DNA from 3 places in the Bacillus mexicanus genome. Region 1 is predicted to be linked to each of the others. Evidence: predicted binding sites of a transcription regulator. Region 1 holds the regulator's gene; each other region holds the start of a gene.

Evidence for each region. Region 1 encodes LexA, which represses DNA repair genes until DNA is damaged. Its sites were predicted from a motif close to CGAACATATGTTCG; they were not measured.
Region 2: ruvA (Holliday junction branch migration protein RuvA) is a predicted target of LexA. The motif match lies at 4,208-4,221, and genes of this name have one in related genera.
Region 3: AAGG74_RS08735 (YhjD family protein) is a predicted target of LexA. The motif match lies at 4,833-4,846, and genes of this name have one in related genera.

The regions. Positions count from the first base shown of each region.
Region 1 is NZ_JBCEYV010000001.1:921,598-932,432, forward strand. Features, by position in the region: gene AAGG74_RS04915 (DUF2621 domain-containing protein) at 1-229, shown strand, start outside; gene AAGG74_RS04920 (CcdC family protein) at 260-751, opposite strand; gene AAGG74_RS04925 (response regulator) at 815-1,192, opposite strand; gene AAGG74_RS04930 (cytochrome c biogenesis protein CcdA) at 1,283-1,990, opposite strand; gene ynzD (aspartyl-phosphate phosphatase YnzD) at 2,209-2,382, shown strand; gene AAGG74_RS04940 (YneF family protein) at 2,456-2,674, opposite strand; gene sirA (sporulation inhibitor of replication protein SirA) at 2,760-3,206, opposite strand; gene tkt (transketolase) at 3,361-5,364, opposite strand; gene AAGG74_RS04955 (DUF896 domain-containing protein) at 5,533-5,766, opposite strand; gene AAGG74_RS04960 (YneB family resolvase-like protein) at 5,830-6,483, opposite strand; gene yneA (cell division suppressor protein YneA) at 6,502-6,819, opposite strand; gene lexA (transcriptional repressor LexA) at 6,967-7,584, shown strand; partial or broken gene AAGG74_RS04975 (metallothiol transferase FosB) at 8,363-8,523, opposite strand; gene AAGG74_RS04980 (YndM family protein) at 8,689-9,141, shown strand; gene AAGG74_RS04985 (poly-gamma-glutamate hydrolase family protein) at 9,164-9,922, opposite strand; gene AAGG74_RS04990 (hypothetical protein) at 10,448-10,636, opposite strand.
Region 2 is NZ_JBCEYV010000001.1:274,985-285,819, forward strand. Features, by position in the region: gene AAGG74_RS01475 (hypothetical protein) at 121-243, shown strand; gene AAGG74_RS01480 (phosphotransferase) at 289-936, opposite strand; gene iolG (inositol 2-dehydrogenase) at 1,178-2,203, shown strand; gene AAGG74_RS01490 (MFS transporter) at 2,282-3,589, shown strand; gene AAGG74_RS01495 (BofC C-terminal domain-containing protein) at 3,636-4,148, shown strand; gene ruvA (Holliday junction branch migration protein RuvA) at 4,286-4,891, shown strand; gene ruvB (Holliday junction branch migration DNA helicase RuvB) at 4,902-5,906, shown strand; gene AAGG74_RS01510 (DUF2905 domain-containing protein) at 5,899-6,099, shown strand; gene queA (tRNA preQ1(34) S-adenosylmethionine ribosyltransferase-isomerase QueA) at 6,129-7,157, shown strand; gene tgt (tRNA guanosine(34) transglycosylase Tgt) at 7,176-8,321, shown strand; gene yajC (preprotein translocase subunit YajC) at 8,362-8,628, shown strand; gene AAGG74_RS01530 (TIGR04086 family membrane protein) at 8,682-9,071, opposite strand; gene AAGG74_RS01535 (DUF421 domain-containing protein) at 9,268-9,924, shown strand; gene spoVB (stage V sporulation protein B) at 9,928-10,835, opposite strand, start outside.
Region 3 is NZ_JBCEYV010000001.1:1,610,612-1,621,446, reverse strand. Features, by position in the region: gene AAGG74_RS08765 (IDEAL domain-containing protein) at 3-236, opposite strand; gene comK (competence transcription factor ComK) at 527-1,105, shown strand; gene AAGG74_RS08755 (SDR family oxidoreductase) at 1,151-2,050, opposite strand; gene AAGG74_RS08750 (excalibur calcium-binding domain-containing protein) at 2,257-2,526, shown strand; gene AAGG74_RS08745 (sodium:solute symporter family protein) at 2,572-4,041, opposite strand; gene AAGG74_RS08740 (DUF3311 domain-containing protein) at 4,038-4,238, opposite strand; gene AAGG74_RS08735 (YhjD family protein) at 4,449-4,811, opposite strand; gene AAGG74_RS08730 (TVP38/TMEM64 family protein) at 4,963-5,586, shown strand; gene lepB (signal peptidase I) at 5,588-6,094, shown strand; partial or broken gene AAGG74_RS08720 (MarR family transcriptional regulator) at 6,145-6,233, shown strand; gene AAGG74_RS08715 (hypothetical protein) at 6,261-6,431, opposite strand; gene AAGG74_RS08710 (AbrB family transcriptional regulator) at 6,488-7,639, opposite strand; gene AAGG74_RS08705 (MDR family MFS transporter) at 7,747-8,949, opposite strand; gene AAGG74_RS08700 (SgrR family transcriptional regulator) at 9,063-10,793, shown strand; gene AAGG74_RS08695 (four-helix bundle copper-binding protein) at 10,827-10,835, opposite strand, start outside.

The DNA of each region.
Region 1 (10,835 bases):
AAATGAATTGGTTTCCCCGGTTCCAGAGCTTTTCAGAGATGCAGCTAAAGCCAAAATCGCAGGTAAAATCGGTGAACTGGCAATAAAAGAAAAGGTGTCAAAGATTGATCAGCAACTGATAATCAGAGGCTATATTCTCGCAACTCCTAAAAGAGACCATACCTTTTTAAAAAGGCATCTGCGCGACAAAAAAATCGATCTCGAGCCTTATCAGACCCTTCTTAAATAAAAAACCTTTCCTGATAAGGGGAAAGGTTTTTTAATTCATTTGAATATTAGATGACTGCAGCTCGTTATTAAGTTTTCGATATGATAAATACATAGCGATTCTCCACGGCACAATCATACCGAAAGCCAAAATCCAAAACATTCCGCTCAGTGCACCGTAATCGATTGATGTACTTAAGATCGATTTCATCACAATGCGGATCACCAAAAGACCGACTAATATAAAAACAAATGCTTTAGAGCGCTTCATGTAAATTTCATTATTTTTAATTTCAAACTTAGAGGTTTTAATGAGAAAAATAGAGAAAACCACGCCTAAAGTGATTGATTCTAAAAACTCTGCACCAGTGACCCAAAAGACCGGAAATACAAACATTAACGCTCCCGTACTCATAAAAATCGGCGGAAGAATGATTTTTTTCGGCGAAACAGGCTTGTCAGAGGACTTTATTCTGACCACCATCACAGATACAGCCATTAACACAGCAATAATCGATGAAACTATTATCATCATACATATCATTCCTTTGTTTCTCGGAGTGTTGACACTATATACTATACTCCAAAACAATAAAAAAAACCATTTTCAAAAGAAATGACTTTCATTCCCCATAACGCGGCTCACAGCTTCTAACACTTTTGTTTCCTCAAATGGCTTCACAATGAAATCCTTTGCTCCCAGCTCAATCGCTTCTGTTACAATTCTTTGCTGGCGCATGGCGGTGCACATGATCACCTTCGCTTTAGGATCAAAAGCTAAAATATCGTGCAATGCCTTAATGCCATTTTTCACCGGCATTGTAATATCCAGTATTACAATGTCAGGCCGCAATTTTTTATACAGGTCTGCGGCTTGTTCACCATCCTCAGCTTCACCTGCGATTATGTATTTTGCCTTTTCTAAGATCTCTCTGATTTTCACCCTCATGAACTTGGCGTCATCCACAACTAAAACTCTTGTCATATTCCCCTCCAGCAGTCGATTTCCATAGATAATAGGCTTGTTGTGCCGAAAAACAAAAGGACTATTAGCAATACGAAAAAGAATTCACCGTCAAAAACCAGTAAACCCTCCAAAAAGATCTGACAACAAAATAATGATCAGGCTCATCCAATCAAAAAATAACAGCACACCAATCATGATCATCAAAACGCCGCCTGCTTTCATGATCAAAAGCTGGTTCTTTCTTATCCATTTCAGCTTTGTCATGAAGAAAGACAATAATAGAAACGGAAGAGCAAAACCGAGTACATATAATATCATGTACGGTATTGCTGATCCAGAATTAGTAGCTGCAAGTGTGATAACAGCACCTAATATCGGACCGGTACACGGTGTCCAACCTGCCGCAAATGCCATCCCGATTAAGATGGAGCCTAAAAACCCGCTTGGTTTATGCTTAAAATGGATTCTCCGCTCTTTCATCATCATCTCAGGCCGAAACACGCCAAGTGTAATGAAACCGAATAAAATAATAAACAACGCACCAATTTGCCGAATCGCATCATGATAATCCCTAAACAGGCTGCCAATAAAAGATGTTCCATAGCCTAAAGCGATAAAAATGATGGAAAAGCCGAGCAAAAAACACAAAGTATGAAGCAAGCTTCTTTTTTGCAGCAGCAGCTTTTCTGTTTTCACATCATCCAAGCTAACCCCTGTAATATATGACAAGAAAGCAGGGTAAAGCGGCAGGCAGCAAGGCGAAATAAAGGATAAAAATCCAGCTCCGAATGTCAAAAAATAATTGATGTCGCCCATATCATCATCCCTTCAAAATTTGAAAATCCTTCAAGTTATGACAAAATCATTTCATTTTTTTAACACTTTCCCTTGAAGGATTTCTATTTTTCAAAAAAACTTATATAATTTAATTTGACATTGAGATATTGTACTCCTTCTCATTTGAAAATTAGTATAATTATGGATATAATATAAATATTCACTTTTAAGATCTATGTATGAAAGGATACATCCCTGTGATTAGAGAGCATCTATTAAATGAAATTGAAAAAAAAAGAGCAGAGCTGCTGCAAATTGTCATGGCGAACGGAACGACATCACATATTACGATAGAGCTCAGTCAGGAGCTTGACCATCTTCTCATACAATATCAAAAGCAGCGCCTTCGAGCAGTAGCGGGTGATGAATGATGACAAAATAAAAAACCCGTATAAGGGTTTTTTATTTTATAACCATGTTTCTCTATATCATAATCTTTACGTATTATTTCGCTTGATTATTCATGGCTTTCATCATTTGATTGATTTTCTTTTGAGAAGGTTTCATTCCCATTTGCATCATCATCATGCGTAACATTTGTTCATTAATAGGCGGATTCTTTTTGAGATAGCTCATCATATATTTACGAGCAATAAAAAACCCGAGTGCAACACCTACGAGCAATGCAACAACGCCCACTAGGATGCCAACCCATAAAGTCATTTTATTTCCTCCTTCATGTTGTCTAGTTTAAAGTGTACTAAACCAAAAGCTATTATACAACATTTACATCTCTTTTTCTTCGGTTTTAGACAAAATTTCTTACCTTCACTGGATTTAGCCATCCATAACGCTTCGAACTGAAATCCATAGCCAGAAAGCAAGGGCTTACTTTTCTCAATACTTCAAAGAAAATGGTTTCTGCCGCGTAATCACCCGAAGCCACAATTTCTATCATGTTTTCCTTCATTATAAACGTCGCGTGGCCTTTTGCCTTAGGCAGGGCTAATCTATAAATATAATCCAGCTGCCTGTAATCCGTTTTGTTTAAATTCATTTTTAGCCTCTGATGCATATGTAAAATTGGGATTGGTTGTGTAACATATTGAATCTGTTTTTCTGTCATTTCATACTGCTGTTTTGTCAGGCTTGTCCAATGATAGTCTTGAAACAGCTCAAACATAACCGATTCCCGTCCGAAATAGTGATTAGCAAACTCCTCTTTTATCAGGTACGTGTAGTAGTGACGTTCCATCTTTTCATCCCCTTTTCCAGCAGCATTTCATTTGCTCTCTATTATACAAAAGAAGAAAAGAAAGAATTGTCTATTACTGTTAAACAGCCAATACTATTTTTGTCGGATAAACAAGAAAAAGAGGATGATTTGACTCATCCTCTTTAAAAAATCTTTAGTTATTGAGTAATGCTTTCACTCGGCTCACTACATTTGGTACTGTGAAGCCGTATTCCTTGATGACGGTGTCGCCAGAAGCAGATGCGCCGAATCGGTCGATACCGAGCACATCTCCTTCAAGGCCTGTGTATTTGCCCCATCCAAATGATGCGCCCATCTCAATCGCAAGACGTTTTCTCACATCCGCAGGAAGGACAGTGTTTTTATATTCGTCAGATTGTTTATCGAAACGATCCATTGAAGGCATGCTGACAACAGAAACATCGATATTTTCTTTTGCTAATTCAGCCTGCGCTTCAACCGCAAGACCTACCTCAGAGCCTGAAGCGATGAGAAGAGCGTCAGGTGTTTCGTTTTTAGATGCAGAAACGACATATGCACCTTTTTCTACTCCCGTCAATGCTTCTTCCGCTGTTTGGTCGATCGTAGGAAGATTTTGGCGTGTTAATACCAGCGCTGTTGGCTGATCAGTGCTTTGCACTGCCATCTTCCATGCCGCCGCTGTTTCATTGCCGTCTGCAGGGCGGATTAAGGAAAGGTTAGGCATCGCCCGAAGTGAAGCAAGCTGTTCGACAGGCTCATGGGTCGGGCCGTCTTCACCTACTGCAATACTGTCATGTGTAAACACATAAGTGACAGGGAGACCCATTAATGCTGCAAGGCGAATCGCCGGACGCAGGTAGTCAGAGAAGACAAAGAAAGTTCCGCCAAATACACGAAGTCCGCCATGAAGCGCCATACCATTTAAGGCTGCACCCATTGCAAATTCACGAACACCGAACCAGAAGTTTTTACCTGAGTAATCAATCGGTGTAAAGTCACCTGTATTTTTAATTGTTGTTTTGTTTGATCCGGCTAAGTCAGCAGATCCTCCGACAAAAAAAGGTATTTTTTGCGCAAGCCCGTTGAGAACTTCTCCGGAAGATGCACGAGATGCCAAGCTGCTTCCTTTTTCATAAACAGGAACCTCTTGATCCCAGTCCTTCGGAAGCTCTCCTTTGATTGCCAGTTCAAGCTGTTCTGCAAGTTCAGGATAAATTTCTTTATATTTAGAGAATTGGGTGTTCCATTCCTGTTCCTTTTTCTCTCCTGATTCTTTAACTGCTGCAGCAAAATGCTCATATACCTCTGACGGAACATAGAAATCTTCTTCATATGTCCACGCATAAGCTTCTTTTGTTAACTTGCTTTCTTCTTTACCAAGCGGTGCCCCGTGAACACCAGAAGTGCCGGCACGGTTAGGTGAACCAAAACCAATTGTCGTTTTCACTTCAATTAATGTAGGTTTTTTTTCATTTTGACGTGCTTTTTCGATAGCTGCTGTTAATTCTGCAATGTTGTTTCCATCCTCAACATAAAGGACTTCCCAATTCATTGCTTCAAAACGCTGTTTCACGTTCTCAGAGAAGGAGCGGTCGAGATCTCCATCGAGTGAGATGTCGTTAGAATCGTATAATACGACCAAACGGCCAAGCTGAAGATGTCCTGCGAGTGAAGCGGCTTCGGAAGAAATACCTTCCATTAAGTCACCATCACCGCAAATACTGTATGTATAATGATCGACTACGTTAAATGAGTCACGGTTGTAAGTTTCCGCTAAATGGCGTTCAGCGATAGCCATTCCGACTGCCATGGCAATCCCTTGTCCAAGCGGACCTGTTGTTGCATCAACACCGGCAGTATGTCCGAATTCCGGATGTCCAGGTGTTTTGCTGCCCCACTGGCGGAATCCCTTAAGATCTTCAATGCTAAGATCAAACCCGCTTAAATGAAGCATGCTATATAAAAGTGCTGATCCATGTCCAGCAGATAAAACAAAACGGTCTCGGTTAAACCAGCTAGGGTTTGCCGGGCTTACATTCATAAATTTTGTCCACAGCGTGTATGCCATAGGAGCGGCTCCCATTGGCATCCCTGGGTGACCAGAATTCGCTTTTTCAATTGCGTCTATTGACAGTGTACGAATGGTAGCAACTGATTTCTTTTCAATTGTATCCATAAAAATCCCCTTCCTTATATGTTGTACCCTTTCATCATAAATGTCTGACGACTTTTTCTCAACTGTTTCAGCTTAAATTTGAGAGAAACTTGTTGAATTTTGTCATAAGAGAGTTTTAGCTATAGTATAGGCAAAAGAGGAATACGATATTTCCGTATTCCTCTTATATTAATGAAGTTTGTTATTTTTTTGTTCTTTTTTTAGCTTTTCAGGTGTTACATCATTGCCTTCTGGGTCAATGATTTTTACACTTTTTAACGTGTTTTTCATAGAAGAACGAAAACCCTTCAGATACTCTTGACGGAGTTTTTGCTGTTCAGCTTTTTCTTCTTCTGTTATCACGCCAGCTTTGGCTTTAGCAGCAAGTTCATTAATTCTGGCAATTTTCGCGTTTGAAATCATGTTAAACTCCTTTATTGCATTTTGTCTATATAGTACTAGATCAAAAAGAGTTTTACAACTGATTCATTCGGCTGTCTCGGCATTCTCTGTGTATTCCTGAAAACGCCTGTGGACGGTCGCTTTAGATACATCATAGCCAAACCCTCTTAGCGTCGCCGCAATTTCTGCGAACGTCAGTTTATTCGCCCTTAAGCGGACGATCTCTGATATGGGGACCTCTATTCTTTCTTTCCCACTGTTTTCATGTTGGTTTTTTAGGTTTTTTTGCGGTTTAAAACCGTTTTTAACTGCACGCTTCATTCCCCGCTTAATTTTCATATTGTGAATTTTCCGCTGATATTCTTCCACAATGCTTACGATCTCCAGTACCATCGAGTCAGCCTCCGAAAGCTCCAATTCCCCTCTATGAGCCGTTGTATAGACTTTCACACCTTCTCTGTAAATACAATGAAGCAATGCAATTTTCGCATTGCCTCGCCCAAGCCTTGTCTCATCCTGAATTAAAATGACATCAATTTCAATATTCTTGATCTCATCAAGCAGCTCAAATACACCGTCCCGATCCATTTCATATCCGCTGGCTTTTTCAGAAATCACTTTGACGACTTCCATGCCGTTTTCGGCTGCAATGGCTGTAAGCTCCTCCACCTGCCGTTTTAATGAAGTCTCCTGCTGTTCTTTATTCGTGCTCACGCGGGCATAAATGAGTGCTTTCATTTTTTCTATCTTTCCTTTCTATCTTACAATTGCCAATTCATATGCATCTTGGTGCTTCTTTTTCAATGGAATAACCAACTCATCTCCCGGCTGGAGATCAGATGTCTGAAGATGATTTTTATCAGCTACCCATTCAATAAAATCATTTTTATTTATCTTTTTTGAATCTGATACCTGATCAGCAATTGACCAAAGTGTATCGCCTTGCTGGACTTCTATTTTAACATACTGATTAAGCTCCTGACCGCCACTCGTATATGACAGCAAAAGGATAACCGTGCTCAAAATCACTGTGAACAGACCGACAAAAATAATAGATTCTTTATTCATTATGATAACCCCCAATAGGAATGTTTGTTCGTTTTTATAATTTCAGTATATACGAACAAACGTTTCTGTCAATTGTTTTTTCGAACCTATGTTTGTACTGTAAGGAAAATCATGCTATAATCTTCTTAAAATCGACGTTTTGAGGTGCGAAAAATGACGAAGCTATCAAAAAGGCAACTTGATATCCTCCGTTTTATTAAAGCAGAGGTTAAATCAAAAGGATATCCGCCTTCCGTGAGAGAGATCGGAGAGGCTGTTGGGCTTGCGTCCAGTTCAACTGTCCACGGCCATTTGGCCCGTTTAGAAACAAAAGGGCTGATCAGACGAGATCCGACAAAACCAAGAGCAATAGAAATACTTGATGAAGAAGTGGACATTCCCCAAAGTCAGGTCGTTAATGTGCCTGTCATCGGGAAAGTCACGGCGGGATCTCCTATTACAGCAGTAGAAAATATCGAAGAATATTTTCCGCTTCCTGACCGTATGGTCCCTCCGGACGAGCATGTGTTTATGCTGGAGATTATGGGGGACAGTATGGTTGATGCTGGTATTCTCGATAAAGATTATGTCATCGTTAAACAGCAAAATACAGCATTCAACGGGGAAATTGTAGTTGCGATGACAGAAGATGATGAAGCTACAGTAAAACGTTTCTATAAAGAGGATACTCACATTCGTTTACAGCCTGAAAACCCAACGATGGAACCTATCATCTTGCAGAATGTCAGCATTTTAGGAAAAGTAATTGGCGTATTCAGAACTGTCCATTAATCTATTGATCTATTAGGTACGTGAAAAACCCCCTCTTCCTTTACGGAGAGGGGGTTTTTTATGCAAAAAAAAGCAGGCCCGCCCCAACTTTTAGGGGCGAGCCTCAATAGGAGGAAAAAGAACATCATGTTTACACCACAATTATCCTCCAAATAATTGTTGAAGTCAAGAAAATTTCTTTCCTTAAGGAAACTTTCATTAGAATACGGTCTGTTTAAAACATTAGACGTGATTTCCTTAAAAATGTTTCATACTCTTAGATCGTGGAATAACGTTGTTTTATGTTTATGAGAGGGGCGAGGAAATGATATTACAATGAAGATTTAGTACACAGTAATTTTTGTTCAAATCCCCTGAAAAAACAGCTCTCTTCTCTTTATCAGTGTGAGCTCAAGACAAAATAAACATACTGTATACCATAACTGCCCTTTTATCCGCACAATTGTGCAGTTTTTGAATACTTTTCTGCAAACACAGAAACCTAATCCTGAGCGCTAAAATTAAACCTGCTCCTGCTAAATTACTTCGTACTTAGTGTCAGGTAAATCGCTAAAGTGTAATCTTTTCTGAACAAATAGCGGCTCCCAAGATCATAAACCACAGCCCAAAAAATACAGCAAAACTTCTTTATCATACAGAATATTTATAAATATGTTCTACAGATGCTGTTTCAATAGCGCTTTTTCCTCTTTATTAATACCGGAGCTTGCCTTGAAGGATTCACATCTGTGAGTCCAGGACCAGTAAAATCAATCGATTTTCAATCGCGTTCATCTCATTCTCTGCTAGGCAAAATATTCACATGATATTTTACTTATAATTCTGCAAGCACATGATCTTCAATAGTAAATACAATATGGGGATAAGATGCCTTCATGTCATTTCTCGGGATGTATCCAAATGAGAAATTGAAAATAACAAATCGTTTTTTAAGAAAATTTCATGCAGCCAGCAAAAAATACCAGTGTAAACAAAAACGGATTGTTTAAAATATAGAATGTAACAGCGATGAACTTTTATCGGTTTGAATTCTATGACTTGTATTTTTTATCATTTGTTTACTGTTAATGCTTTTTTCACAAATAACACAATTTAGGTGGTCAAATGAAACATATCATTGCACTTGCTTCAAAGATTGCTTTCACTCTCGCCCTTTTATATTTGATTTTGGACAGAGTCTACCACGCGCCCTTTTTGAGTGTAATGTTTATTGCACTTTTCTTAGGTTTTGTTTCCTATCTATCCGGTGATATACTCGTTCTTCCAAGAACAAACAATATTTCAGCTTCATTGGCGGACTTTGGGCTTTCATTTGTTATTCTTTGGGTCTTTGTTTTAACCCAAACAAGAAACGACTTCCCGCCATTTGCAGCTGCTCTGCTTTCCGCTGCTTGTCTAACTGTGTTTGAATACTTTTTTCATCGATATTTGCTAAAAAATGTGCTGGATGAAACCTTTCGAAGTGAACTATCAGCCAAAGATCATACACTACAGTATCAAACAGAAGCTGCAGACGAGCTGTTTCCTGAGGTTACGAATGAGAAGCAGGAAAAATAGGAGGCTTAGTACCTCCTATTTTTCAATAGCTATTTTTGATAAAATGGGATAACACTTTTGTAAAATTATAAAACCTCTCATTTTGGGTAATAGATCTATCCTTTAAAGAAAACACTCCGAACAAAGATTTTCTAAAACCTGTGCTCATTTCTAACTGGATGCTCAAACCTGTTTTTGATTGATTTGCAATGTTATTCGGACTGACACCTGCACGCGGATGATCTTTATTAAGCAACACAGCAGGAAAACCTGCGTTTTGCAGTTTCTCAATTAAATCTGCCGCTCTCACGCGATCTGTACCGCCAACTTCGATTTGTTGATCTTCTTCTGCATACCCGTGCAATGAAATGACATATTCATGACTTTCCGTCATTTTCAGAGCCCGAGGCTCATCAAATTGTGTGCTCGTAATATGCAAAATTGAATTTCCTGACGATTTTAATCCTTCAAATAAATACATCGAGTACTGATTGCTTAATTCTTTCGCTACTTCACTTGTCCCGCCTTCGATACCTCCTCCATGAATCGCTAAAACTAGAACAGCGCTTCTTGTTTCTTTCGTAACAATGCTGTAATTCGCAGGATCTTCATTGTTTTTTAATGTCTCAAAATTCTGATATATATCTTTAGCATATATTGGAGAAATCGGAACGAATACCATGAAAATTAACAATAATTTCACAATTTTACAAGTTGATGGAAAACGTTTGACTATGTTACAATCAACTTGCTTCAAGGAATGGAGCAAACGGCGGAGCAGGGATACTTTGGTCGGTTTCATCTACTCCGCCCCTAAGTCCAAATCAACGGGCTGTCGAATTCTTTGAGGCTTTAGCACGAATTTCTCGTCCTCCTTGTTAAATTTTTGTTACATCCAAAATATTATATACCATTAGCCCGGGCGCTGTTCTTCACATTTTTGAATTTATAAAAAGTAAATGCACCCCTTTTTCCCATTTCCCATATAAAACAGAAAAAAAACGCACTTGCCTTTTTTGGCTCGCGCATTTTTATTCAGTTTCATGATTTTTAACTTTTTCTTATTTTCTCCTTTGCGGAATTGTTTTCACTTTATAGAAGTCAATGTCCAGAAACTTCACAGCAAAACCGCCAATCAGACCGGTGATTACAATCATCCAAGGAGATAGATTCTAAAAGGCTATTCAAGATCGCACCTGTCCAAACCTGAAAATAAAATGTTGAAAAGCACGATCCCCATTAGGTTAAAGAGGCATTCCAATGGGGAAAGGCACTTAAAATCCGCAAAAACGCAGGAAGATAACATAAATAACGCACGCATATCCTGCTAAAATTCCAGCTTAAAGCTTTCTGTCTGATCTGACATCTCCACAGGTATTCCCATTATCGTTTTTGGTTTGGAAACATAAACAAAGCGCATTTCTTCCTTCAATTGCTGAAACGCTTTTTCACTGACGACAATTTTAGCCGGCTTTCCTGGACTGTTATCAATGGCTGCTTTGATTTTTCCTAGCATAAAACTACCTCCTCTTTTAGATTTTAAACTAAAAATATAACCTCCTGAAACAAAAACGAAATAGACACTTTATACTCTCTCATTGTATGTTTTTTCTGCAAGCCTCTTTCACAGGCCACACTTTAGCCAATATTCATCAACAGATTATAAATAAGGCGTGCTATGGACATGATTACATAATGTATTATATGATTCAAAT
Region 2 (10,835 bases), 650 kb from region 1:
TACGATGCGTTTTTCGTATTTCACGACATATCAAGTTCATACTATCTTTACACTTCTTTAAAATTCCCTCAATAAAGCGGTGGTATGATGGAAACAAATAAAGGGTGAGGAGAGACAGAAATGGAGAAAATATATTGTCATTCCAGTGATAAGGGCTCAGAAGCGCTCTACTTAACTGTGAGAGGCTATCGAATTAAGCTGTCGCCTGAACAAATGAAACTGATTTCTGCTCACAAAAAGTAAAATATATGGAAGAAGGCAGCCGCTTTAAGCGGCTGCCTTTTCGATTTAAGAATATTTTCTTTTCCAGTGAGCGACACGCTTTTGAAACCAATCTTTTTTATATAACAATGCGATAATCTCCAGCCAAAAACCCGGAATCTTTTTTGGGAATATCGGTTTTTTGTAGAGTGCATGATACGCTGATTTTAAATCTTCCCACTGGGTGCACGTTTTTGTCTGTTCAAATCTGGCAACATCAATTACCCGCACCGCCCCAGTTTCTGTCAGAATCAGATTGCGCAAATGAATGTCGGACGGATTCAGACCGGCTGCCCGGGCGGCAGAAAGTGCTTCTTCAACCTGCTGAATCTTGTCATCACTGATCGCAATACCTTTCTTCAGACAGTTATAAAAGGTTTCGCCTTTGATATATTCCATAAGAATAAATGAATCACCAGTTTCGTAAATGTCAGGATAGAAAGCGGATCCGGCCAACTTTTTATAGATCGCGGCTTCTTTGACTGCGGTCGCTTGATGTTCAGGAAAAAATACTTTCAGCGCCATTTTTCGATCGGCTTCTGTGAAGGCAAACACATAGGCGCTTCTTCCCTTGCCGATTAATGTTAGTTCCTCGGATTTTCCTTTCACTTTATCAAATCTGCTGTTCTTGCGGAATATGACTGAATGGGCCAGTGCCTCTGCTTTTGTCACCATTTCATTCACCTTCTTTGCTCTATTTTATGCAGCTGTTTATGGGAAAATCATAAACTGTTCAGGAAAAAGAGCCTAATTCTAGTGTGTCTGGTCTTCGAGAAGAAGAAGGCTGCCTCAATAAGCATGAATCATGATAAAAGAGATATAGAGTGATGATTTCCATTCTTGAAAAGCGCTTACAAATGGGATAGTATTAATTTTAAATAAAGCGCTTTCGTAAATATTTAAGGGGGAACATGCCATGACAAAACAGATTGTGACTGGGATTATCGGTGCGGGGCGCATCGGCAAACTTCATGTTCAAAATATATGCCGGATTCCTCATATAAAAATAAAAGCTGTCTCTGATCTTCAGGCCAGCCGTATCAAAAGCTGGGCAGACAGACATCAGATTGAATACATAACGTCTGATTATCGGGATATATTGCATGACCCGGACATTGACGCTGTTTTGATTTGCTCGCCGACTACCCTACATGCTCAAATGATAAGGGAAGCAGCGGAGGCGAAAAAGCATATTTTTTGTGAAAAGCCTGTCAGTTTCTCTTTAGACGAAACAAAGGAAGCGCTTGCATCCGTCCGCAGACACGGGGTTGCACTCCAAGTCGGATTCAATCGCCGTTTTGATCCTCATTTTAAGAAGGTCAAAGCAATTGTTGAAAATGGTGAAATCGGTACGCCTCATTTATTAAAAATCACGTCGCGTGATCCTGACCCCCCGAATATGGATTATGTCCGTACGTCAGGCGGCTTGTTTATGGATATGTCAATCCATGATTTTGATATGGCCAGGTATATTATGGGAGACGAAGTGACGGAAGTGTATGCAAAAGGAGCGGCCTTAGTGAATCCTTCTTTTTCAGAGCTGGGCGATATTGATACGGCTGTTATTACACTGACTTTTGAAAACGGTGCTATGGCTGTGATTGACAACAGCCGCCAAGCTGTGTACGGATATGACCAGCGGGTCGAGGTTTTCGGGACAAAAGGTTCCGCAGCGGCGGACAACAGCCGGCCGACGACGGTCGAAGTGTCGACTGCTGATTTTGTGATGAAGGATAAACCGCATTTCTTTTTCCTTGAACGCTATGAAGATGCGTATGAGGAAGAGATTCTTCGATTTGCAGAAGCGATCGGAACAAACCGGGAAACTGTCTGCACTGGCAATGACGGTTTTCAGGCGGAACGGATCGCCAGAGCGGCACAGCAATCGCTTGCTTTTGGCATGCCTGTCAGTATTGAGCATACTGAAAAAGTCGCTTTTTAAAAAAATAGGATTACAATTCACAAAGCTTGGGTATAAAAATTCCATTGATACTTTAGAAAAAAGTAGGCGGTGGAGAAAATGAATCATGCACATGGTAAAGGGAATGTTTTGAACAAAATCGGAATTCCTTCTCACATGGTTTGGGGTTACATTGGCGTTGTCATCTTTATGATTGGGGATGGGCTCGAACAAGGCTGGCTTTCTCCTTTTCTCGTTGATCATGGTCTCAGCATGCAGCAATCCGCATCGTTATTTACCATGTACGGTATTGCTGTCACCATCTCGGCTTGGCTTTCAGGCACATTTGTTCAAACTTGGGGGCCAAGAAAAACGATGACGATCGGTTTGATTGCATTTATCCTTGGTTCAGTCGCTTTTATCGGCTGGGCGATTCCTCATATGCATTACCCGGCTCTCTTAGGCAGCTACGCACTTAGAGGTTTGGGTTATCCGCTGTTTGCATACTCGTTTCTCGTATGGGTGTCATACAGCACCTCTCATCAAATTCTCGGAAAAGCCGTTGGCTGGTTTTGGTTTATGTTTACGTGTGGTCTTAACGTACTCGGTCCGTTCTATTCCAGCTATGCAGTTCCGGCCTTTGGAGAAATCCATACACTTTGGAGCGCTTTGCTGTTTGTCTCTGCAGGCGGATTCCTCGCTCTATTTTTAAATAAAGATAAATTTACTCCAGTACAAAAACAAGATCAGCCGAAATGGAAAGAGCTGTCCAAGGCATTTACCATTATGTTCGAAAACCCTAAAGTCGGCATCGGCGGAGTGGTCAAGACGATCAATGCCATAGGACAATTTGGATTTGCGATCTTTCTTCCTACATACTTAGCGCGTTACGGATATTCTGTTTCAGAATGGCTGCAAATATGGGGGACGCTGTTTTTTGTGAATATTGTGTTTAATATTATTTTTGGTGCAGTCGGAGATAAACTCGGCTGGCGCAATACCGTGATGTGGTTTGGCGGTGTCGGATGCGGTATTTTCACGCTGGCGCTTTATTACACGCCTCAGCTCATCGGGCATCAGTATTGGGTACTGATGATTATCGCCTGCTGCTACGGCGCGTCATTGGCCGGTTACGTGCCATTAAGCGCCCTTTTGCCGACGCTCGCACCTGATAACAAAGGCGCTGCCATGTCAGTGTTGAACCTGGGATCTGGTTTATGCGCATTTATCGCGCCGGGCATCGTAAGTCTTTTCATTGGCCCGCTCGGTGCAGGAGGTGTGATTTGGATATTTGCGGCATTGTATTTTTTCAGCGCTTTTCTGACACAATTCTTGACGATTTCTGAGAAAAGCGAGGATGTATTTACAGAAGAACGGTTTGTCAGGGAAAATATGCAAACAAATTTTGAGAAAACGGTTAAGCAGTAACCTCTTTGGTCAAACTAGTCTTAAACATGGCAAAGAGGTGTAGAGGGTGAAACGATTCAGCACGGCGTATCTTTTACTGGGCATTTTTTGCTCAGCCGCAGCATGTCTAATAGGTGCTCCTCCCCGCCTGTTTGCGGCGAAAGTGGAGCACTATGAACCGCTGCAGGTGCATGTGCAGCTTGAGAAGGTGTATTTGGACGGCGATGTCAGCATCGAGCATAAACGTGAAAAAGTACTTTCAATGGAGGATTTTTGGACGGCTTATGCCGGCTGGACGCTTGTCGAACAAAAAAAGGGATATGTGCTATTCCGAAAGCAAATGGACGATATTTCTCCGCTCAGTAAGGTGAACGGGTATATCGGTGTATCGGATAATGGAGTGATTTCTACTTTTCATGGCCAGCCTGAGTCAGCGAGAGAACCGGTTCAGTCTTTTTTTCAAATTGATTTAGAAAGACTGGAGAGCCATATGCAAAAAAATCTGCTGAAAGGCATACCATTCCGGACAAAAGCGGAGTTTGAGGATGTGATAGAACATATAAAGACATACAGTGGGTAATGTCCGCTGAACGAAGACATGTATTCATGTCTTTTTTTAGTGGAAGAATGAGAGAGAAGCGAACGTATGTTAACTTTTCTATAAGACTTTGGCTGTTTTTATGGTACAATGAAGAACAGTCAAAGAGGTGAATTTGCGTGATCGAATTTGTTAAAGGGACGATTGATTATGTATCTCCCCAATATATTGTGATTGAGAACGGCGGGATTGGCTATCAGATCTTCACGCCGAATCCATTTATATATAAGGAGAGAAACCAAGAAACGATTTTTACGTACCATCATATCAGAGAGGATGCTTTTTCGCTCTATGGGTTTTCAACAAGAGAGGAGAAGGCGCTCTTTACAAAGCTGTTAAATGTGACCGGAATCGGGCCAAAAGGCGCGCTTGCCATTTTGGGCTCAGGTGATCCGGGAGCTGTCATCCAAGCGATTGAAAATGAGGATGAAGCCTTTTTGGTCAAGTTTCCCGGTGTCGGAAAGAAAACCGCTCGCCAGATTATTCTTGACTTAAAAGGAAAGCTTGCCGATGTTGTGCCTGAAATGATTGAAAATCTGTTTAATCATGAAGAAAGACTTGAAAAGCAAACAGCAGAAACGGCTCTCGAAGAAGCGCTTGAGGCCCTTAGGGTTCTCGGATATGCTGAAAAAGAAATCAAAAAGGTGCTTCCTCACTTGAAAGAAGATATTGGGCTCTCAACAGACCAATATGTGAAAAAAGCGTTACAAAAACTATTGAAGTAAGGTGATGTTCATGGATGAACGGCTCGTCTCAAGTGAAGCAGACAACCATGAATCAGTGATAGAGCAAAGCCTAAGGCCGCAAAATTTGGCGCAATATATCGGGCAGCATAAGGTGAAAGAAAATTTGCGCGTCTTTATAGACGCAGCAAAAATGAGACAGGAGACGCTTGACCATGTTCTTCTGTACGGGCCGCCCGGACTCGGGAAAACGACGCTTGCTTCTATCGTTGCCAATGAAATGGGAGTGGAATTGAGGACGACATCAGGGCCGGCGATTGAGAGACCTGGTGATTTGGCTGCCATATTAACGGCGTTGGAGCCGGGAGATGTATTATTTATTGATGAAATACATAGGCTGCACAGATCGATTGAAGAGGTATTATATCCTGCGATGGAAGACTTTTGCCTGGATATTGTGATCGGCAAAGGTCCTTCTGCCCGTTCGGTACGGCTCGATCTTCCACCTTTTACGCTGGTGGGCGCCACTACAAGGGTAGGGCTTTTAACGGCGCCGTTAAGAGATCGTTTCGGTGTCATGTCGCGGCTTGAGTACTATACACAAGAAGAGCTGGCGGACATTGTTACAAGAACAGCTGATGTATTCGATGTTGAGATTGATAAACCGTCTGCCCTTGAAATCGCGAGGAGATCGAGAGGGACACCCCGCGTAGCGAACCGCCTGCTGAGAAGGGTGCGGGATTTCGCCCAGGTGCTGGGTGACAGCCGGATCTCGGAAGGGATTTCGCAAGATGCCTTGGAGCGGCTGCAGGTGGATCGTCTCGGATTGGATCATATTGATCATAAGCTGCTGATGGGCATGATTGAAAAATTTAACGGCGGCCCGGTGGGACTTGATACCATTTCAGCCACGATCGGCGAAGAACCGCATACGATCGAAGACGTATATGAGCCATACCTTCTGCAAATCGGGTTTATCCAAAGAACACCGCGAGGAAGGATTGTGACACCGGCTGTTTATCATCATTTCCAAATGGAGGCTCCTCGATATGACTGAATTCCCTAAGATCATTATGATTCTTGGTGCTGTTTTGCTTATGATCGGAGCAGTTTTGCATTTTGTCGGCAAGATGCCGGGAGATATTTTTGTGAAAAAAGGAAATGTCACGTTTTTCTTCCCGGTTGTCACTTGTATTATCATAAGTGTGGTATTATCAATTTTGCTTAACCTTTTCGGCAGAATGAAATAACAAAAGACAAGAATAAAGGTGAAAACATCATGAAAGTCGATTTATTTGATTTTGAACTACCGGAACGTTTAATTGCACAAGTGCCGTTGGAGCAGCGCGATGCTTCAAGACTGATGGTGCTTGATAAACATACAGGAGAGCTGACTGACAGCTCGTTTAAACACATTATCAGCTTCTTTAACGAAGGAGACTGTCTAGTATTAAACAATACGCGTGTGCTGCCTGCGAGGTTATTCGGCACAAAAGAGGATACTGGCGGAAAAGTGGAACTTCTTTTACTGAAGCAGGAAGCTGGTGACAGGTGGGAAACCCTTGCCAAACCGGCGAAACGAGTAAAAAAAGGAACCGTTGTCACATTTGGGGACGGAAGATTGAAGGCTGTCTGCACGGAAGAGCTTGAGCATGGCGGCAGAAAAATGGAATTCCAGTATGACGGGATCTTCTACGAGGTGCTTGAATCCCTTGGAGAGATGCCGCTCCCGCCATATATTAAAGAACAGCTTGATGACAGAGAGCGCTACCAAACTGTATATTCTAAAGAAATCGGATCTGCAGCCGCGCCTACAGCAGGTCTTCATTTCACAGAAGAAATTTTGCAGCAATTGAAAGATAAAGGTGTGCAAATTGAGTTCATCACTTTGCACGTAGGTCTTGGAACGTTTCGACCTGTGAGTGCTGATGACGTTGAAGAGCATAATATGCATGCTGAATTTTATCAAATGTCAGAAGAAACAGCTGCAGCCTTAAACAAGGTAAGGGAAAATGGCGGCCGGATTATTTCCGTCGGCACGACATCGACACGTACGCTTGAAACGATTGCCGGGGAAAATGGCGGTCGGTTTGAAGCGTCAAGCGGCTGGACATCTATTTTTATTTATCCGGGCTACGAATTTAAAGCCATTGACGGAATGATTACAAACTTCCATTTGCCGAAATCGTCATTGATTATGCTGGTGAGCGCGCTTGCTGGAAGAGAAAACGTTCTGCGGGCTTATCACCATGCGGTGGAAGAGGAATATCGTTTCTTCAGCTTCGGAGACGCGATGCTGATAATTTAAGAACAGGAGGCCTCAAAAGTGGCTGAACAACCAATACGCTATGAATTTATAAAAGAATGCAAACAAACAGGGGCTCGGCTAGGCAAAGTACATACCCCGCACGGCTCCTTTGAAACGCCGGTTTTTATGCCGGTCGGCACACTGGCAACAGTCAAAACGATGGCGCCTGAAGAGCTGAAAGCAATGGATGCGGGCATCATTTTAAGCAACACTTATCACCTATGGCTCCGCCCGGGTCATGATATTGTCAAAGAAGCGGGCGGACTGCATAAATTTATGAACTGGGACCGTGCGATTTTAACAGATTCAGGCGGGTTTCAGGTCTTTTCTTTAAGCAAGTTTCGTAATATAGAGGAAGAGGGCGTTCATTTCCGCAATCACTTAAATGGAGACAAGCTGTTTTTATCTCCGGAAAAAGCAATGGAGATTCAAAACGCACTCGGCTCTGATATTATGATGGCGTTTGACGAATGCCCGCCGTATCCGGCAGAGTATGATTATATGAAGCGATCAGTAGAACGGACAAGCCGCTGGGCGGAACGCTGCCTGAATGCCCACAGCCGTCAGGATGAGCAAGGGCTGTTTGGGATAGTACAAGGCGGAGAATATGAAGATCTGCGCACACAAAGCGCGAAGGACTTGGTCTCTCTTGATTTTCCGGGATATGCTATAGGCGGATTATCTGTCGGTGAACCGAAGGATGTCATGAACCGCGTACTCGAGTTTACGACACCGCTTTTGCCGAAGGATAAACCGAGATATCTGATGGGAGTGGGATCTCCGGACGCGCTGATTGACGGAGCAATCCGCGGAGTCGACATGTTTGACTGTGTGCTTCCTACAAGAATTGCGCGAAACGGCACAGTGTTTACAGCTGAAGGCCGCCTCAATATGAAAAATGCGAAATTTGAAAGAGACTTCCGTCCGATTGATGAAGAGTGTGATTGCTATACATGTAAAAACTACACTCGCGCGTACATCAGACACTTGATCCGCTGCAACGAAACATTTGGCCTGAGATTAACAACTTACCATAACCTTCATTTTCTGTTACACTTAATGGAGCAGGTCAGACAGGCTATTCGTGAGGATCGTCTGGGTGATTTCCGAGAAGAGTTCTTTGAGCGTTACGGCTACAACAAGCCAAATGCGAAAAGCTTCTAAATAAAAATAAATAACAGGTTTATAGAAAGGGGTGAAAATAATGACTGGCACTTTAGGTACATTGATTCCTATTATTTTAATGTTTGCGGTTCTTTACTTCTTGCTGATTCGTCCTCAGCAAAAGCAGCAAAAGGCAGTACGCCATATGCAGCAGGAACTGAAAAAAGGTGATACAGTAGTGACAATCGGGGGATTGCACGGCACTGTGGATTCTATTGACGATAGCAAAGTCGTAATCAAGACTGGTGAAAACACACGTCTTACGTTCGACCGCCGCGCGATCAGAGAAGCTTCTGCTGCAGAATAACAGCAGAAGCTATACATAGCTAACAAAAAAAGAGCGGATGATTCCGCTCTTTTTTATGTGGAAGACCTGTTTCCCTTCAAATTCACGCCGAAAATCCCGCCCAGCATGCATACCCCTAAAAATCCAAGATGGAAGAGCAGCTGTTCCGCTGTAAATGTTTTTCCGAAGCCTAAATACTGAAACAACAAAATAATCAGTGAGAAGCTTAAAGCAGTCAATGCCCCGATCATCCATCCTCTTTCTTTTCCTTTCCCGCCTGAAATGAATCCTCCGATGAATAAGGAAATAAACGATACGGCTGTAATCAGCCAGTTGAATGATGACTCTTCCAGCGATGTTGCCGTCAGTAAAAGTGAAACGGCTAAACTCGTCAGAAGCATAGCTGAGAATATGGCGATTAAGCCGTAAAGAATGCCTTTTCCAACTTGTTTCGTTTCCTCCATAAATGTCTCCTCTCTGCCTGTATTAAAAGGCTTTTGTTCTTTTTGAACAAAGCGCCAGACATGCTGACAGCTCGTCTTTGTAAAAATGTATTCCCTCATTCCGTGAATTAGACGTAAAAGCTTTATGAAATCCTATCGGTTCTTCCCACATAAATTGGTCATTTTGTTGCAACCTATGATGAGTTGGAGGTGCATGATGGAAGAGCTTTTTACTATTACATTTCGCACAATCATATTGTATTTTGTGATATTGGTTATTTTTCGTTTCATGGGCAAACGGGAGATCGGGGAGCTTAGCATTTTAGATCTCGTTGTCTTTATCATGATGGCAGAAATCGCCGTTTTAGCCATAGAAAACGTAGAGGATCATCTGTTTCACACCATCCTGCCGATGCTCGTATTAATGATCATCCAGGTGACATTCGCCTACTTTTCTTTAAAAAACCGAAAAATCCGCCAGCTGCTTGACGGCAAGCCGACTATCATTATTAAATATGGGGAAATTGACGAAGGCGCCATGAGATCACAACGTTATAATTTTGATGATTTAATGGTTCAGCTCAGAGAAAACAGTATCGACAGAGTAGCTGATGTATCATTTGCCATTTTAGAGCCGTCGGGCAAATTGACCGTTATAAAGAAAGAAAACAGCGGTGAGCATCGGCAACTTGAAATGCCGCTCATTATAGATGGCTCGATTCATACAGAAAATCTGTCCAGAATTGACAAAGATGAACAATGGCTGTTTGAAACATTAAAAAAACATGGATATGCAAATCCTTCAGACATTTCGTTTTGCTCGTTTACTGACGGTGAGTTATTTATTGATGAAAAGGATGGGAGCCGCACGTAACCTTTAGCGAGCGATCAGACGTCCGATAATAGGAATGCGGCGAAGCTCATCTTTTTTTATTAAACGGAAAGCGAGCAGAAGGATGATATAGATGGCGGCGCTTATTGTAATCCACCCGGCGACATTCACTGCCTCGGACGCCCCAAAGCTTACATATTGTTTGATGGCAGAGCTGATGAATCCGCAAATCACTATAACAGTGAAACTAAGCGCATACTCTTTCATTTTAATGCTGATCGGCAGTACCTTGCTTACGGTTGCCGCGTGCAAAAGCGTGACGAGCACCATACCTGTTACAATGGCCAGCGATGCGCCCATAATGCCGAGAGACGGTCTTGTGGCAAGGACAAAAATAAGACCTGTTTTGACAAGCGCTCCAATTAAACTGTTCATCATCGCAGCACCGGCCAAATTAAGCGCCTGCAGGACCGCCTGAAGAGGACCTTGAAAATAATATAGGAGAAAAAACGGAGCCATCACTTTTATGAATACAGCTGCGCCTGAAGAGCCATACATTACCCTCATCAGCTCGTCCGCAAAGACGTATAAAATGACAACTGAAATGCCTCCACTGAGCAGGCAGAGCCGCATGGCCTGTTCCAAACGGTATTCCACCACCTGCAATTTTTTCTGCTCCATCCCTTCACTGATCGCAGGAACAAGTGCGGTCGACAAAGAATATGTAATAAAGCTGGGCAGAGTCAGCAGCGTCATGGCAAAGCCGGTCAGTTCCCCGTATTGCTTTGTGGCGGCGACCGTGGCGACACCGGCGATGGCAAGGCTTTGAGCAACGACAATCGGCTCGAAAAACCAAGAGAGATTGCCGATAAAGCGGCTCCCGGTCGTTGGAAGGGATACGCTCATTAATTGGGTAAAGGTTTGTTTTCCATTTTTAATCGACTGGAAAAAAT
Region 3 (10,835 bases), 690 kb from region 1:
GCTTATTCGCTCTTTTTAAGCGCTGCATATTCTTTAGAGTGCGTGAGAAACGCATCTTTATCTTTTTTATCTAAGGCTTTGTTGATTTGGTCCGCCAGTATGGCAAGTCTCCGCTTATACAAGGATTCATCAAGCACCATTTGAATGTATACATCCGTCATTGTGACATCAAATTCTTTTGTTTTTTGCGTGTTTCGGGATTTCATGAGCTCAGTGTACGTTTTTTTCTCTTTCATAAAAAATCCCCCCAATGCCTTTTTTATAGTATATGGATAACAGTGAAAAAAATCAATAAATTTTTATAATTTTTAGACAACTAATACTTAGTAATTACCGACATATGTTGCAAGATGTCATCTTCCTGAAGATTATATGAAGTAAAATCGGTTTATTACTAGTAATTTAGTACTAAAAAATATCATTAAAAGATAATTTTAGCTTATTTGGTAAAAAAACCTGTCGTTTTATAAAAACAGATGATAGATTATTAGTATGAATTTTGCAGAAATAGGATGGAGGTTATAATATGAGTCAAAAAACAGACGCACCTTTAGAATCGTATGAAGTAAACGGCGCAACAATTGCCGTATTGCCAGAAGAAATCGACGGAAAAGTCTGTTCCAAAATTATTGAAAAAGACTGCGTGCTTTACGTCAGCATGAAGCCGCTGCAAATTGTCGACAGAAGCTGCCGGTTTTTCGGATCAAGTTATGCGGGAAGAAAAGCGGGAACTTATGAAGTGACAAAAATTTCCCACAAGCCGCCGATCATGGTGGACCCTTCGAACCAAATCTTTTTATTCCCCACACTTTCTTCGACAAGACCCCAATGCGGCTGGATTTCCCATGTACATGTGAAAGAGTTCAAACCGACTGAATTCGACGATACAGAAGTGACGTTTTCGAACGGCAAAACGATGGAGCTGCCAATCTCCTGTAATTCATTCGAAAACCAGGTTTACCGGACAGCGTGGCTCAGAACCAAATTCCAAGACAGAATCGAACAGCGTGTGCCGAAACGGCAGGAATTTATGCTGTACCCGAAGGAAGAGCGGACGAAGATGATTTATGATTTTATTTTGCGAGAGCTCGGGGAGCGATATTGAAAAACAGAAAGGAGCTGTCCAAACAAGACAGCTCCTTCTCCTGTCTTACGCCGTTGGAATTCCTCCGGTGATGCCATATATCTGAGATGTCACATAGCTTGAATTCTCTGAAGCTAAAAACACATAAACATCTGCCAATTCTGCCGGCTGTCCAGCTCGATTTAGCGGTGATGGCGGTGTGCTTTGACCGAATGTCGGAATGTTTTCCGTCGGCTGGCCTCCGGAAATTTGCAACGGTGTCCAAATTGGCCCAGGCGCTACTGAATTCACCCTAATGCCTTTGGAAGCCAGCTGTTTTCCCAGTCCGACGGTAAAGCCGATAATGGCGTTTTTTGTCGCAGCGTAATCTAAAAGCATCGGGCTTGGATTATAGCCTTCAACTGAGGTTGTGGTAATGATTGACGCGCCCTCCGGCAAATAAGGAAGGGCTGCTTTTACAACCCAGTAAAGGGAAAAGACGTTCACTTCAAATGTTTTATAGATTTGATCAGTAGGCAGGTCTTCGATGTTTTCGACTGCTTGCTGTTTGCCAGCCACCAGTGCCAATACATCCAGACCGCCGAGATTCTGCTGCGCCTGTTTGACTAAATCCTGACAAAAGGATTCGTCACTCAAGTCTCCGGGAATCAGCACTGCTTTTTGGCCTTCTGCTTCAATCAGTTCTTTTACTTCTTCAGCATCAGGCTGTTCCGCAGGCAAGTAGTTAATGGCTACATCGGCGCCTTCCCGTGCATAAGCAATCGCGGCAGCGCGGCCGATACCGGAATCGCCGCCGGTGACAAGCGCTTTTCGTCCAGTCAGCTTGCCAGATCCTTTGTAGCTTTTTTCCCCGCAATCCGGCACCGGCTTCATGTTCTGCTGCAGGCCGGGCGGTTCTTGATATTGTTCAGGAAATTCGTCATGAAAAAATGCTGTTAATGGATTGCTAAGATTAGAATCTGACATTATCAATGCTCCTTTTTTTATTGGTGTATATTCGTATGTGTACCCCTGAGCATATAGAGAAAAACATGTCTTGGCAGTTTGAACGCTGAATGACAAGAAAAAACAACTCTCCTTCCATATTTATCTTGTCTAATATGACGATATGAATTACGATGAAATCCATCTGTAAAAAAACGAAATATTGGATATGAAGGGAGTATATCATCATGAAAAAAATGGCGGCGGTTTTGCTGTCACTCGGTCTTGTCTTCGGTTTTTCATACGGAGCTGACCATGTGGCGGAAGCCAAAACAAAGGTGAAGGTCTATAAGAACTGCAAGGAGTTAAACAAAGTATACAAAGGCGGGGTGGCACGCACGTCGAAGGCGAAAAACAAAGGCGGAAAAACGAAGCACAAGCCATATGTCTCTAATGCGCTTTATGACGCCAATAAAAAGCTCGATCGCGATAAAGATTTCATCGCCTGCGAACGTTAACCAAAAAAAGCAATCTGATGCCAGCCAGATTGCTTTTTTTATAATTTACGCCGCTTGATCAGCCGCAGCGCTTTTCGCTTTTCTTGTCAAAAAGCTTACTGCTGTCATGACCGCAATATTCAAAAGCAGGGCGACTATGCCGATATTTACATCTTTTGCGGCTTGCGGCAACGCCGGAAATAAGGTGCCGATCGTCGTTTCCGTTAATGTAATATAAGAAACTGCTCCGACACCTGCAATGATGCCGCAGAAGGCTCCTTGCTTCGTCACCATATTATGCTTAAACAGGCTGAACAAAAGGGCCGGAAATAGTTGTGTGACAAGGCTGTAGCCCATCAATAGCAGTGTAACGATGGTATTCCCGCCTTTGAAGGTAAAGTACACCGAAATCAGGGCGATCACTGGCACTAAACATTTAGCAAGCATCGATATTTGTCGTTCTGTCGTGTGCGGCACGAACACTTTGTACACATTTTTTGCAAACAGCGTGGAGGCGGACATCAAAATCATAGACCCAGGCACAAGCGCCGTCAGCAGTCCAGCCGCGCCGATAATCCCGACAAACCAAGGGTCAAACGTTTGCAGAGATAGTCTCAAAAGCGAAAGATCACCGTCTGCGCCGTTTAAGCCAGGAACTTGCAGGATGGCCGCAAAGCCGACGAATAGGACGAAGAGCAGGACTAGTTGGTATAGAGGCATAATAATAGCGTTTTTGCGAAAGACTTTTGGGTTTTCGGCTGAATACGAAGCCGCAAATGTATGAGGCCACATGTAAAACCCAAGTGCTGTCAAGAGCACTGTTGAACTGAACCATGCCGTGCTTTGCCCTGTTTCGGGAAGCGTAAGAAAGCCCGGCTTTGCCGCTTCGATCTGCTGAAACATATTTTGAAATCCGCCGTAGTAATGGATTGGCAAATACACACCTAAAAACAGAACAACAACCAAAATCATAATATCTTTCACCACCGATATCCAGGCAGATCCGCGAATGCCGGAGGTCATAACATAAACGGTGATGGAAATAGCGCCGATCCAGATCGCGGCAGTCGGGGGAATTTTGCCGTACGATGTTTCCGATACAATCAACCCGAGACCTTTCAGCTGCAGCACAAGATATGGAATGAGTGCGGCGATGCCGACTAGCGAAACGAAAACACCAAGCAGCGGACTGTTATATTTTTTTGTGAAAAAATCAGACTGTGACATCAGCTTATGCTGTTTTGCGTATGTCCACACTGCTGGAAGAAGCCAATAAGAAATAATATAGGCCAGACAGCCGTAGGCGATGATGTAAAAGGCCGGTCCGCCTTTCCCGTAGGCCCAGCCGCTTCCGCCGAGAAATGTAAAAGTGGTATAAATTTCGCCAGCCATCAATAAGAAGACGAACACGGTTCCGAAGCCGCGGCCGCCAACCGTCCATTGCTCAAGGTCCATGTCTTTTCCTTTTTGGGCGCGAATGCCGAGAAAAATGCTCATAAGCAGAACGCCAAAAATGATGATGTGAGCTGTGTTCATTCTGCTTCCTCCTTTTTGTTTTCAGTATCGAGGACATACACAACCGCCATCAATACAGAGGTCAAAAGAGCCCATATCACGATATAGGCAAGAATAAATGGCATACCAAACACATAGGGGGTTACTTGATTTGCAAAAGGGATGCCGAGTAAGAGTCCGATAAAGGGCAAAGCGGCGAGAACGTGAATCAGTTTCATAGAATCCTCCTTTTAATTTAGGGTGGGGTATGCAGCGCATTGAAAAAGCATGCCGCGGCGGCACATGTCATATTTTGAGGTGAAAGACTGTGGTAAGAATTATAAATAAATTTATTTTGTTTGTATAGTGTGAATTGTCTGAAATTTATTTCTGAAATTGCCCGAAGAGGGTGCGGGCAGTATGGGAGAGTGCAGGATGATTCAAAAGACTCATGGTTTGTCTGGCGCAAATAAATAGAGCGTTAATAATTCGCTGACCTGCTCCCGTATACGCGGATTAAAATAGCGATGCTTTTCTTCATAACCATTGATCACAAATACATAAAGCGTAAAGGCTTCATCACGCTCCGCCTCGTGGATCGAAATGTTTCTTTTTCTCAGTTCTTTTCTGACTTCCACCAAATCCTTTTGTGCTAATTTTAGCGATTCGCTGATAAGCTGTTTATAAGGAAGTTTCAATTTAAATGTGCTTTGCTCAAGCCCTGCGAGATCACGATTTAAAATTGTAATCGTCATGGGCAAAAAGAGAGCCTGTTCAATTAAATCGTATAGGTCCTCCTGCAAATTCGGCATGCTGACTCCTTCTTTCTTAATGGAACGTTTGTTCTGTTATATTCTATATCGGCTGATGATATGTTTCAAGACAGAAAATTTCACCAAAACTTTTTAGTTTTCTGCTGATAATGTGTAGAATAAGGATAGACAAACCCGGTGAGGAGTATAAATGTTGGAGCATTTTTTATCCTATTTCACACAAGAACATGTAACTGAATTATTTCAGAGATATAGGTCTTTCGGTCCGTTCATTGCTATGCTGCTGCCTTTAATTGAAGCATTTCTCCCTTTTTTGCCGCTGATCGTGTTTGTGGTGGCAAATACGAACTCGTTTGGCCTGTGGGAAGGATTCCTCCTGTCTTGGGCGGGATCAACTGCTGGATCTATACTCGTGTTTTTGATTGTCCGTCAATACGGACAGCGAAAATTGCTTGGTTTTATCCGCAGTCACCCTTCGGTCAGAAAGCTGATGTTATGGGTAGAGAGGCATGGGTTCGGCCCTGTGTTTCTTCTGCTTTGTTTTCCATTTACACCGTCCGCCGCGGTGAATGTTGTTGCCGGTTTGTCAAGGATCGGAACGCGGTCTTTTATTTTGGCGACAGCCTCGGGAAAGCTTGTCATGATTTTTATGATCAGCTTTATCGGATATGATCTTCACGCGCTGATTACACAGCCTATTCGAACAGTTATTGCCATATTGGTGATCGCTGTCTTATGGTATGTCGGTAAAAAGGCCGAACGGCATCTGCATATGAGAGCCAGTCAGCGTGAGCATGATGGAGGGAGGCAGTAACATGAAAAAACGGTTTTGGTTTCTTGCCGGTATAGTGTCCGTCGTTCTCGCCATTCAAGTGAAAAATGCCGTCTTCATTGATTACAAGGTGGAAGGCATCAGTATGAATCCGACCTTTCAGGAAGGAAACGAGCTGTTGGTCAATAAATTTTCACATCGATTTAAAACCATCCATCGTTTTGATATTGTCCTTTTCAAAGGTCCTGATCAAAAAGTGCTGATTAAACGGGTAATCGGCTTGCCTGGTGAAACGATCAAATATAAAGATGATCAACTGTATGTGAATGGAAAGCAGGTTGCTGAACCATTCTTGAAGCATTTGAAATCTGTTTCTGCCGGGAGCCATGTAACGGGTGATTTTGCCTTGAAAGATGTGACAGGAACAAACAAGGTGCCGAAAGGGCAATATTTTGTCGTGGGAGATAATCGCATATACAGCCTCGACAGCCGGCACTTTGGTCCGATAAGAGAAAAAAAGATTGTCGGTGTAATTTCTGATGCTGAATGAAAAAGACGCTAATGGATGAGGCGTCTTTTTTTTTGGTTGATTGGAAGGATTTCGCGGAAAGGCTATTTCGCGATCTTGTGACGAAATGGTGCCGTCTTCAGAAGAAATGGAAGAGAGTCTTCACGGGATTTTTACATAAAAAAACACGCAATGGGATGCGTGTTTTTTACTTTTTTTCTTTCTTTTTCAGGATGATAAGGTAAATCAAATTCCCGCCGACTAAAATTGTAAGTGGCAGTCCGGGAGAGCCGGATGTCACGAGATTATAAATCAGCCAGATTCCTAAGCATATTCCATAATATAAGTGCATGATCTTCTCAGGATTGTCGCGCAGCAAAAGAGTCACTCCTTCCCATCTGCTATAAGTGTATCATGGAAGGATTTTGTTTCCAATTATGCGTTGCTGCTGATTGAGTTCTCTTTGCCTTTTTTTTCACCGTGAAGGTGGTGAAGCAGACGATAAAACGGCGGCAGCAGGGCAATGACAAGAATAACACGAATGACCTGAACCGCAACGACAAAGGTGGAATCGGCATGCAAGGTTACAGATGTCGTTGCCATTTCCGCAATTCCGCCGGGTGCAAAGGCTAGAACAGAAGTGATGAGCGAGATTCCTGTCAGCTTTGAAACGATCACGGCGCTTGCAAACATAGCTGCAATTAAACCGACGGACGAGACAAATCCGACAATGATAATGCGGGTGACGCCCGAAAACATACTTTTGTACATTTTAGAGCCGATCGTTGCCCCGAGAAATACTTGTGACACATGGTTAGCTTGTGACGGCCACCAAGCTGTCATGTCGTGCCCTGTCACCGCAGTTCCGCCAACATGTACAATTGCTGCACCGAGCATGCTGCCGAGCAGCCATGGCGCAGGAAATTTTAAATATTTCGCAGCTTTACAAGCACCCCACGCAGCGAGAATCAGAACAGCGGTCCATAAAACGGGAGCAAGCCTAAAATCTGCTGTTGCTGAGGAAAGCGTTTTTGCTGCGGCACTTGCCGATTGATCTTGTTTCGTATAGATCATAATGACCAAAAATGGAATAGAAAGCACCACAAGCAGCACCCGCATCATTTGAACAAGGCTGACAATGGCGGTATTGGCGCCGACCTCCTGCGCGATACTCGGCATAGCGGACAGTCCGCCGGGAGCCGTGCCGACAAAGCTTGTCATCATATCCGTTTTGCTGAAACGCCAAAGCACATATCCTGAAAGCATAGCCAGAAAGATAGATAATAACAGCATCACGCTTACTGAAAACCAATGGTCTTTGAAGACAGAAAGGACGGATAAGTTCAGCTTTTGGCCTAATTCAATGCCGAGAATCATCTGCCCGAGGGCGAGCCATCGGCGGTTGATCCCTTTTTGGTCCGGCGCCATCATCAGCCATGCCGGCCGTATCATGGCGAGGCAGCAAGCAACAATCAGCGTTCCTATCATCCATCCAATCGATATTCCGGTTAATGAAAGAATAAACCCCCCAGCTGCACTGATCGCGATAAACCATAGATCTTTGAGGAGATTTTCGTCTTTCTTCAATGTAAAACCCTTCTTCCTTTTCACGTAACATTCTAATTGTTCACGTACTGAATATATGATTACTATAGTATATTTTTAGTGATAAAGAAATTACAAATTATTTTCTATTACCCATTCACTTTTCTTATGACTCTGTGTTCGAGCTTCTCGATTGTGCAGATCAGATAAAAACCGGTTGCCAGCAAACAGACGGAAAGGGAGTAAAAAATTACTTCTCCTCCAAAAGATGTTAGGATCAGCCCGCCTGTTAGAGGGCCGATTGAGCGGGAAATATCCCAATGCAGACCATATACTGCATAAAACCGGCCGAGCAGATGAGGCGGCGCCAATGTCGAAATAAAGGTCTGAATGTGGGTTAATCCGATGCTTTCGCCCACAGTCATCACTGCTGCCGTCACTAACAGCATTGTCAGGGAGGCAGCGCATGCAAAGCCTGCAGCCGCAAGAGAATAGCAGATATATGTGATGCAAAGAATCATTTTTATTGAAAGCTTCTCAGTCATTTTGACAAGAGGAACTTGGAGGACAAAGCTGAATAAAGCTTTTACCGCTGAGTAAATGGTCAGCATGGACAGATAATCAGAAAATATGTTTTTGCTGAACAGCCTGTAGGTTGTTTCTGTTTGTGCGTATAACATGCTGATAGGGAGAGAAAGCACTAACAGAAGCAGTACAGGTCTGTATATCGTAAAGCCCGCGGAAAACTGCGATGCGCCAGCTGTTGCGCCCGGCTTTGTTTCCTGCAGTTTTAGTGCGGCAATCAGAAAGTAGATGAACAATGCCGCGGCATCTAAAGCGAATATCCATACGGGGTTATACTTGTACAGTAGCATCCCGGCTAGCGGCCCTGCCGTCAGGCCTGCTGAATAGATTGCATTGATGACCGCAAACACTTCTGAGCGTCTGCTTTCCGGCGTGCTTTCTGCAATTTGGGCGCGGGAAGCTGGAATGTACAGTGATCTTCCGATGCCATTCAAGACGTAGAGAAAGGCGAAGACAGCCGCATGTTCAGCAAATACAAACCCAGTCATGGCCGCTGATTGCAGAAGCAATGCGGTCAGAATCGCCGTGCGCCGCCCAAGCTGGTCTGTCACCCGTCCTGCAACGAGCGTCAGGAAAATATCAGCAAATGGCTGAAGGCTGATAATCAGCATTGGAATCATGACACTGCCGTTTAATTGTTCATGCAGATACAGCACCATAAAAGGGCCTATCATTGCACCTGTCAGGCTTGTCAGCATTTCGCCGAAAAAACGGAGCCAAACGGGAGCGCTGTATCTCGATTTTATAGATTGAAAGCTGGTCAACATGTGATCGCCGCCTTTCGCAGTTTGATATAGTAGTAGTGTATAGAAAGGGCGGCGGCCTAAAAAGTGAAGAAAAGAAGAGAAAAAGTTTCCCCTTTTGTCAGGAGGTGCGGGGATTGAAGCTGATTGAGCATTATGTGGCGCTTGTAAAAACAGGACTCGCTGCAGCGTATGGGCAAATGAACGAAATGACGCTCGCTGAAATAGCTGACGGTTTATGTTGTACAGAAAGAAATGCGAAGCTCATCTTGAATAATATGGAAAATAAAAAATGGATCAGCCGGGAAAGCGGGGCGGGGCGCGGCCGTAAATCAAAAATTGCGTTTCTTCGCCGGCCGGAGGATCTGCTTCTTCAAACAGCCAAGGCATATACAATGGCCGGGAAGCTTGAAAAGGCAAAGGATCTGCTTCAGCAGTATCAGCCTGCGTTTCCGGGGCTTCAAAACGAATATAGTATGTGGCTTTCTGAGGCATTCGGTTTTGTGACGGAGAGCGGCGGAGACGGTGAAAAGGATGTGCTCCGGCTGTTCATCACCCCTGAAGCTGTCAGCAGCTTGGACCCGTGCCGCATTTTTTTGCGATCTGAAGGACATTTCGTGAAGCAGATATTTGATACACTGCTCACGTTTGATTCGGATATGCAGGAGCCGAAGCCTCATTTGATCCATGGATGGGAAGAGGACGGAAAAAAACGATGGCGTTTTTTTCTTCGAAAGGGAGTGTCCTTTCATAATGGGCAGCCGCTGACAGCGCGTGATGTGGCGTTTACGTTTCAGCGCTTTTTGACACAGGCTGACAATCCATATAAATGGCTATTACACGGAGTAACGCAAATCTTAGAAAATGGGCCTTATGGTGTGGAACTCATACTGGATAAGCCGAATGCACTTTTGCCGTATGCTCTTTGTGATGAACGGCTGTCGATTCTATCAGCGGAACAAGGCGGCGGGGTCAATGGAACAGGACCTTTTCGCGTCAATCGGCATTGCGATCAGATGCTTGTGCTGAAAGCCAATGAGCGCTACTTCAAAGGACGGCCTTTTTTGGATCGCGTTGAGTTTGTCTTTTCTGAACAAGCCAGAGAGATGAACGGTTTTACCATTCAAGAAAAACTAGCATGTTCTGATCGGCAAACGGTTTTTGAGGAGCGGCATGTTCAGTATCTGTCACTCAATTTGAAAAAGAAAGGACCTCTTCAGGACCGAAGCTTTCGAAAAGCGCTCCGCCTGCTGATTTCCTCTGAACGGCTCGTTCGTGAAGCGGGAGGTCATCGTAAAATCCCGGTTACGTCTTTTTTGCATCCAAGTTCTTTTGAGTGGGAAGACGTGTCTCCCTCTGAATTACTGAAGCAGAGCGGATACGAGGGAGAAACGCTCGTGCTCTATACCTTTTCGGAAACGGATCATCGTGAGGATGCTGAGTGGATTCAAAATGTTTGCACCCAACATGGCATCAGGCTTACACTTCAATTCTGTGATGCTGCTGCTCTGCGGCGGCAAGAAATCGTGCAGATGGCAGATATCATACATGACAGTGCGACGTTTTATCAAGACAGTGAATTTGGTTTTCTGCATTTGCTGCTGTCGGAAAATAGTTTTTTGTGTCAGCATCTATCTGAAAAGCAGGAACAAATATGCTCAAACATGACAGAACAGATATTTTCAATACCTGACCGCTCGTCGAGAATCCAAACGCTGCAGGATATAGACCGCCAGCTTATACAGGCATTCAATGCGATTCCGCTGTATCAAAGTGTGCTGCACGTGACATCAAGTGAGAATGTGAAAGGCCTGATGCTTGATGAAGAGGGATGGATTGATTTGTATGCCGTATGGCTGTCCAAATAAAAAAGAGGGTGCGTTTTGAACCCTCTTTGTGCGTTAAGATGC